Regions from separate parts of the Streptomyces sp. NPDC107562 genome, predicted to be linked through region 1. Evidence: riboswitches for the same ligand, from Rfam matches in the RefSeq annotation. Region 1 holds a riboswitch; the other holds the start of a gene.
What was found. Region 1 has a riboswitch for cobalamin ahead of ACZ7LV_RS06105 (cobalamin biosynthesis protein). Riboswitches for the same ligand answer to the same signal wherever they lie in the genome.
Positions count from the first base shown of each region.

Region 2: it holds a riboswitch for cobalamin, as region 1 does, so the genes downstream of both, ACZ7LV_RS24425 (ribonucleoside-diphosphate reductase subunit alpha) here and ACZ7LV_RS06105 (cobalamin biosynthesis protein) in region 1, are expected to answer to the same signal.

Region 1 is NZ_JBVKBE010000002.1:56,410-60,526, reverse strand. Features, by position in the region: gene cobN (cobaltochelatase subunit CobN) at 1-406, opposite strand, end outside; gene ACZ7LV_RS06110 (cobyric acid synthase) at 403-1,914, opposite strand; gene ACZ7LV_RS06105 (cobalamin biosynthesis protein) at 1,911-2,861, opposite strand; cobalamin riboswitch at 2,963-3,104, opposite strand; gene ACZ7LV_RS06100 (hypothetical protein) at 3,272-3,493, opposite strand; gene ACZ7LV_RS06095 (inorganic phosphate transporter) at 3,525-4,117, opposite strand, start outside.
Region 2 is NZ_JBVKBE010000009.1:137,717-141,833, forward strand. Features, by position in the region: gene ACZ7LV_RS24425 (ribonucleoside-diphosphate reductase subunit alpha) at 1-1,815, opposite strand, end outside; cobalamin riboswitch at 1,940-2,116, opposite strand; gene ACZ7LV_RS24430 (GNAT family N-acetyltransferase) at 2,133-2,639, opposite strand; gene mctP (monocarboxylate uptake permease MctP) at 2,759-4,117, opposite strand, start outside.

The DNA of each region.
Region 1 (4,117 bases):
TCTTCCGCGGCTCGTCGAACCCCTCACCCGTCAGCAGCACCGTGTCCGACAGGAACCGCGCCAGCTCGGTGAGGTTCTCGGGCCCGCCCTCGACGAGGTAGCGCAGTGCCTCGGCCACGACGCCGGCCGGCACGGACGACTCGGCCATCAGCTCGGCGTCCGGCACGGACTCCCCGCCGAGCAGCACGGTGGGGATCCCCGACGCCCGCAGCCGGGCGAGTCCGTCCTCCCAGGCCCGCTTGCCGCCCAGCAGCCGTACGACGGCGATGTCCGCGCCCTCGACCAGCGCGGGCAGCTCGCTCTCGGCGTCCACGCGGGTCGGGTTGCCGATCCGGTAGGAGGCGCCGCAGGCACGGGCCGCCAGCAGATCGGTGTCGGCGGTGGACAACAACAACACTGTGCTCATGCGGGCGCTCCCGGTGGAAGGAAAGGCAGTCCTTGCGGCGCGCCGGACTCGATGAGCCGCCACAGCGCGTCCGTGTCCGCGTGCTGTTCGATCAGGTCGCCGAGCCGGTCGAGCTGCTCCTCGCGCAGCGCGGCGAAGGAGGTGCCGGGCGCCGGCACGAAGCGGCGGCCCGCGGCGGCGGCCACCTCGCGCAGGAAGGCCCGCCGGAAGCCGTCGGACTCCAGCGAGCCGTGCCAGTGGGTGCCCCAGGTCTGCCCGACCCGGCAGCCGTCCAGGAAGGGTTCGCCGCCCTCGACGTCGGCGACCCCGTGGTGGATCTCGTACCCCTCGACGTGCTCCCCGAGGGCCTCGCCGACCGGCCGGGTGAGCGTCTTCTCGCGGGCGAACCGCACCCGCACCGGCAGCACTCCGAGCGCGTCGACCTGCCCGCGCCGGCTCTCGACGTCGTCCTCGATGTGCTCGCCGAGGACCTGGAAGCCGCCGCAGATGCCGAGGATCGGACGTCCTTCGGCGGCCCTGCGCACGAGGGCCCGCGCGAGCCCGCGCTCCCGCAGCCACTCCAGGGCCCGCACGGTCCCCCGGGTGCCGGGCACCACCACCAGATCCGCGTCCGCCAGCTCCTCGGGCCGGTCCACGAACCGCACGACGACACCCGGTTCGGCGGCGAGGGCGTCGACGTCCGTGAAGTTGGACATCAGCGGCACGGCGCACACCGCCACCCGCAGCACGTCCTCGCCGACCGGGGCGGCCACCCGGGACTCGCGCACCGCCCCCCGCAGGGACACCCTCAGCCCGTCCTCCTCGTCGATGCCGAGGCCGTGCCGGAAGGGCAGGACGCCGTAGGTGTGCCGCCCGGTGAGGCCGTGCAGCATGTCGATGCCGGGTTCGAGGAGCGAGACGTCGCCGCGGAACTTGTTGACGAGGAACCCGGCGATCAGCTCCTGGTCCTGACGGGACAGCAGCGCGACGGTCCCGAAGAAGGAGGCGAAGACGCCGCCGCGGTCGATGTCGCCGACGACGAGCACCGGGAGACCGGCATTGCGGGCGATCCCCATGTTGACGATGTCGGTCCGCCGCAGATTGATCTCGGCCGGAGAGCCGGCCCCCTCACAGATCACCGCGTCATACGTGCCCCGCAACTCGGCGAGACAGTCGAGCACGGTCCCGAGCAACGCCTGCTGCCGTCCGCCGTGATAGCCCCGCGCGCTCATCTCCCCGACGGGCCTGCCGAGCAGCACCACCTGGCTGCTGCTCTCGCCGCCCGGCTTGAGCAGCACGGGATTCATCAGCGCGGTCGGCTCCACCCGGCAGGCCTGTGCCTGCATGGCCTGCGCCCGACCGATCTCGGCGCCCTCGCGGGTGACGAAGGAGTTGAGCGACATGTTCTGCGCCTTGAAGGGCGCCACCTTCACGCCCTGGCGCACCAGCCAGCGGCAGATGCCGGCGGTGACGACGCTCTTGCCGGCGTCCGAGGTGGTACCGGCGATCAGCAGCCCACGCCCGTTCACGCCGGCCTCCTCGACAGCCGTCCCCGCAGCCACACTCCGGCCGCGCAGGCCCCCAGGGCCAGCCGGCCCACCCGCCGGGACAACCGGACGGCCCGCTCGATGTCGCCGACTTCCACCGCACGCCCCCCACCGTTCAGCACGGGCCGGTGCTCGACCCGGCCCGCATACGACAACGTCCCCCCGAGCCGCACCCCCAACGCCCCCGCGAACGAGGCCTCCACGGCCCCGGCGTTGGGACTCGGATGCCGCGCGGCGTCCTTGCGCCAGGCCTGTACGGCTCCTCGCGCGTCGCCGCCCGCCAGCACGGCGAGCGACGCCGTCAGCCGGGCGCCCGGCCACCCGGCGAGATCGTCGAGTCGTGCGCTGGCCCATCCGTAGCGGCGGTGGCGCGGGGACCTGTGCCCCACCATCGCGTCGAGCGTGTTCACCGCCCGGAACCCGAGCAGCCCCGGGACCCCGCCCACGGCCCCCCACACCAGCGCCCCCACCACGGCGTCGGACGTGTTCTCCGCGACGGACTCCACCACCGCCCGCGCGATCCCCGGCGCGTCCAGCGCCTGCGGGTCGCGGCCGCACAGATGGGGCAGCCGGGCCCGCGCCGCCTCGACGTCCCCCGCCTCCAGGGCCCGCCCGACGGCCCGGGCCTCCCGCGCGAGCGAGGTCCCGCCGAGGACGGCCCAGGTGGCGACGCCGGTCAGCGCGACGGAAGCGGCGGGGGAGGACCGTACGACCCGGTGGGCCGCGGTGCCCAGGGCGACGGCGCCGCCCACGCACACGAGGGTGTGCAGCGCGCCCCATCCGCGGTGGTCCCGCCACAACACCCGTTCCACCGCGGCGGCGGCCCGCCCGAACGCGGCGACCGGATGCCCTCGGCGGGGGTCGCCGAGCACATGGTCGCCGAGGAGGCCGGCGGCGGCGCCGTACGCGAAGACGCGATCGGCACGCACGGGCTCAGCCGGCCGTGCGGGCGGGCAGAGACCTGGTGCGGGACCTCACTTGGCGGCCGAGCATGGCGATATGTCCTCACTCAGGGTGTCCACGCCCTGGTTCGACGAGACCGGCGGTGAGAGTTCCTGGCTCCCGGGGAGTTCCCTCCCCGGTCACAGTGGCGGGACCGCGCCGGATTCACACCGGGCTTCCTCTTCTGCCGCCGTACATGGCCCCGGAAGTCCACCACGGGGCCGGAACGGCCGTCAACTTGCTGTTGACCTGCGACGGGGCAAGTGTGCTGAGTCCCACACGCCACCGGCGGCACGGGTCTCCCGTCCGCCGCTCGCGCTGTCCCCGCGCACGACGAAGCGCCCTGCCCGGAGCCCCGTCGAGGGCACCGCGCAGGGCGCGTCGAACACCGGGGTGCTCAGGCCACGATCAGATAGATCCCGTATCCCACGGCCGCCGCGCACGCCGCGAAGGCGGCGTAGGCGCCCGTCACCGCCAGCGCCGCCGACTCGCCCTGCGCGGCCGCCCGTTCGCGCCGCGACAGAGCGGTGACACCGAGGGTGAACAGGCCCACCAGAGCCACCGTGACCACGAGGCTGACGCCGAAGACGGAGCCGAGGGCCGCCCAGTCGATCTTCATGCTTGTGCTGCTTCCTTCGGTATCAGGGTGCTCAGACCGTGGCCTGAGAGGGCGTCGGCTCCGAGGCCGTGGCCTGCCGGGGGATCGTGGCCGTGAGGTCCTCCGCCGGGGTGCCCGCCGGGGGCGGCGTCACGGCGGCCATCGCGGTCGTCACCACGCCGGCCGGTTCCCCGTCCGCGTCGTTGACGTTCGTGTGGTCCACGACCTCGCGGCGGGAGATCTTCCAGATCGCGGCGCTGGAGCCGACCAGGAAGACGGCGACCAGGGCGGTGCCCCAGGGGCCGAAGCCCGTCACCCACTCGGCGATCGCGCCGACCAGCGCGGCGGCCGGCAGGGTCAGGCCCCAGGCGACGAACATCCGGGTGGCGGTGGACCAGCGGACCACCCCGCCCTTGCGGCCGAGGCCCGCGCCCATCACCGCACCGGAGACCGAATGCGTGGTGGAGAGGGAGAAACCGAGGTGGGAGGAGGCCAGGATGACGGTCGCGGCGCTGGTCTGCGCGGCGAAGCCCTGCTGCGGCTGAAGGTCGGTCAGGCCCTTGCCCATGGTGCGGATGATGCGCCAGCCGCCGAGGTAGGTGCCGAGCGCGATGGCGAGACCCGCGGAGAGGATGACCCACAGGG
Region 2 (4,117 bases), on a different contig from region 1:
CAGCAGCAGGGAGTTGCGCATGCCGACCGCGGCGATGCGCTCGCGCAGCGCGCTCCAGCGCTCCGGCCAGGTCGGCTCGACGCCGTAGTGGTCGGGGTGCAGCACGCCCCGGGCGGTGCGGGTCCGGTCCCAGGCGGGCAGCGGCCCGTTGCGTGCCGCGAGGTCGGCGGACGCCTCGTACGCGGCGAGCATGATGCGCTCGGCGATCCGGGTGGACAGCGCCTTCGCCTCGGGCGAGTCGAAGGGCACCCGCAGCTGGAAGAAGACGTCCTGCAGGCCCATCGCGCCGAGGCCGACCGGGCGCCACCGGGCGTTGGAGCGGCCCGCCTGCTCGGTCGGGTAGAAGTTGATGTCGACCACGCGGTCGAGGAAGGTCACGGCGGTGCGGACGGTGGCGTCCAGCCGCTCCCAGTCGATGCCGTCGCCCACGACGAACGCGCCCAGGTTGACCGAGCCCAGGTTGCACACGGCGGTCTCGCCGTCGTCCGTGACCTCCAGGATCTCCGTGCAGAGGTTCGAGGAGTGGACGACGTGGCCCGGCTCGGCGGTCTGGTTGGCGGTGCGGTTGGCGGCGTCCTTGAAGGTCATCCAGCCGTTGCCGGTCTGGGCGAGGGTGCGCATCATCCGGCCGTACAGCTCACGGGCGGGCAGGGTCTTCTTCGCCAGGCCCCGGCTCTCGGCCGCGCGGTACGCGGCCTCGAACTCCTCGCCCCACAGGTCGACCAGCTCGGGCACGTCCGACGGGGAGAACAGCGACCACGCGGCGTCCGCGTCGACCCGCCGCATGAACTCGTCCGGGATCCAGTGCGCGAGATTCAGGTTGTGCGTACGGCGGGCGTCCTCGCCGGTGTTGTCCCGCAGCTCCAGGAACTCCTCGATGTCGGAGTGCCAGGTCTCCAGGTAGACGGCGGCCGCGCCCTTGCGCCGGCCACCCTGGTTCACGGCGGCGACCGAGGCGTCCAGCGTCTTCAGGAACGGGACGATGCCGTTGGAGTGCCCGTTGGTGCCGCGGATCAGGGAGCCCCGGGAGCGGATCCGGGAGTACGACAGACCGATGCCGCCGGCGTGCTTGGAGAGCCGGGCGACCTGGTGGTAGCGCTCGTAGAGGGAGTCCAGCTCGTCCTTGGGGGAGTCCAGGAGGTAGCAGGACGACATCTGGGGGTGCCGGGTGCCGGAGTTGAAGAGGGTGGGGGAGGAGGGGAGGTAGTCGAGGCGGCTCATGAGCCCGTAGAGCGCGGCGACTTCGTCCACCGACCGGGTGGTGTCGTCCTCGGCGAGGCCGGCGGCGACGCGCAGCATGAAGTGCTGGGGCGTCTCGACGACCTTGCGGGTGATCGGGTGCCGGAGCAGGTAGCGGCTGTACAGGGTGCGCAGGCCGAAGTAGCCGAAGCGGTCGTCGGCGTCCCGGTCGACCAGGGCGTCCAGGCGGTCGGCGTGCAGGCGTGTGAACCCGGCCGTGCGGTCGGCGATGAGCCCTTCCCGGTGTCCCACCGCCACGGACTCCGTGAAGGACGTGACCCCCTGGGAGGCGGCCTCGGCGGCGATGGAGACGGTCAGCAGCCGCGCGGCGAGCCGGGAGTAGGCGGGGTCCTCGGAGATCAGTCCGGCGGCGGCCTCCGTGGCCAGCTCCCGCAGTTCGTTCTCGTCCGCCCGCGCGGAACGGCCGCGCAGCGCGGCGGCGGCGACCCGGCCGGGGTCGGCGTCGGGGAGGTCGGCGGTCAGCTCGGTGAGGGTCCGCAGCAACGCGGTCCCTGGTCCGTCGGTCTCCCCTTCCACGGTGGTCGCTGCGGCCGGTTCGGCTGGCGCGATGGTCACGTGGGGCTCTCCCTCGCTCGGCACGGGGGCCTCGCGAAGGGCAGGGGAGGGCACACGAGCGCAGGGGCGTTCGCGTCCACCGGCCCATTCCACGAGACCCGGACGTCAGGGCACCCGGGCCGGACGGCCGGGCGCACTGTCGGCAGGTCCTCGGACTGAACCGGCGTGCGCTCCCTTTTCGGGACGGACGCACGCGAGTACACCGTTGCGGGACAGTTCCGGATTCGCACCGGATTCCCCTGCGGCGACAGCGAGCATGAGCATACATCTGGTGCCGGGTGCCGACAGCACCCCCATATGTTGTGTCGCCGATGACTTCAGAGCGTCAACTGGTAGGTGAGAAGCGTGATGTCGTCCAGCTCCGGGAGGGGGTTCCAGTCCCGCTCGGGGGTGCGGGTGAAGCCCAGCCGTTCGTAGATGCGGTGGGCCGCGTGCATGGTCCGCTGGGTCGACAGGACGAGCCCGGCGCAGCCGTCGAGGGCGCGGGCGCGGTCGACGCAGGCGCGCACCAGGGCCTCGCCGACCCCGCGGCCGCGGGCCTCCCGGGCGACGGCGAGCATGCGGATCTCCGCCTCGTCGGGGGCGGCTATGTCGGCCATGGGGCCGCCGGAGGGGACGAACGTCACGCCGCCGAGGACGCGTTCGTGCGCGACGGCCACGAGCACCTGTGCGGCGGCCGCGCGCTTGGCGACGTCTCGCAGCTCGCCGAGGTAGCCGTCGCTCTCGCCGAAGTCGAGGAGTCCGTCCTGGAGGTAGGCCTGCGCGGTGATCTCACCGAGGGTGGCGTACTCGGCGGGGTGCGCGCGGCGGATGTCGATGTCCATGGCGGCAGTGTGTACGACGACGGGCCGCCGCATCATGCGATGTCGGCGGCCCGCTGCGGGTCGTTCAGTGGTCGCTCGCGCTCACGCGGCCACGCCGCGTGCCGGAACGGCCCCGCGCCTCAGTGGGCGGCACCCGCGGTCGCCGGGGGAAGCTCCACCTGGACTCCCGGGTCGCCGGCGTCCGCCGTGTAGTCGCCGGGCTTGGTCTCGTCGACGCCCTCGGGAGCCTTCACGGCCTTCAGGACGAAGGTGAGGACCACCGTGACCACCAGGTTGAGGACGAACGCCGTGAGGCCGATGTAGCCGATCTCACCGATGCCGGGGATCTCCGCCGAGGAGCCGCCGAAGTGCTTCTGCGTCGGGGAGGCGACACCGTAGGCCGCGACCGTGCCGTAGGTCATGCCGACCGCCCAGCCGGCCAGCAGCGCCCAGCGGTGGAACCAGCGGGTGAACAGACCGCCGACCAGGGCGGGCATGGTCTGGAGGATCCAGATGCCGCCCAGCAGCTGGAAGTTGATCGCGACCGTCTTGTCCATCCCGAGGACGAAGACGAGGGCGCCGACCTTCACCAGCAGGGACACCAGCTTGGAGACCTTGGTCTCCTGCGCGGGGGTGGCGTCCGGCTTGAGGAAGTCCTTGTAGATGTTGCGGGTGAAGAGGTTGGCCGCCGCGATCGACATGATGGCCGCCGGGACCAGCGCGCCGATGCCGATCGCCGCGAACGCGACGCCGGTGAACCAGTCCGGGAACATGTTCTCGAACAGCTGGGGGATCGCCAGCTGGCCGTTCTCCACCTTGACGCCGGCCGCGATCGCCATGAAGCCGAGCAGACCCAGCAGGCCCAGCATCAGCGAGTACAGCGGCAGGATCGTGGAGTTGCGGCGGATCACGTCCCTGCTGCGGCTGGACAGCACGGCCGTCACGCTGTGCGGGTACATGAACAGGGCGAGCGCCGAGCCCAGTGCCAGCGTGGCGTACGTCCACTGCGAGGCGGCGTTCGGCACCAGCCCGCCCGCACCGGCCTCCGTGTACTTGTCGTTCGCGGCGGCGAAGATGTCGTCGAAGCCGCCCAGCTTGATCGGGATGTAGATGATGGCGACGGCGATCACGATGTAGATCAGCGCGTCCTTGACGAACGCGATCAGGGCCGGCGCCCGCAGACCCGAGGAGTACGTGTACGCGGCCAGCACTCCGAAGGCGATCAGCAGCGGCAGGTCCTTGATGAACCAGTTGGTGTCCTCGCCGCCGCCGATGCCCATCACGTCCAGCACGGCCTGGATGCCGACCAGCTGGAGCGCGATGTACGGCATGGTCGCGAGGATGCCGGTGACCGCGACGGCGAGGGACAGGCCCTTGGAGCCGAAGCGGCCGCGGACGAAGTCCGAGGTGGTGACGTAGCCGTGCTTGTGGGAGACCGACCACAGTCGCGGCAGGAAGACGAACATCATCGGGTAGATGAGGATCGTGTACGGCACCGC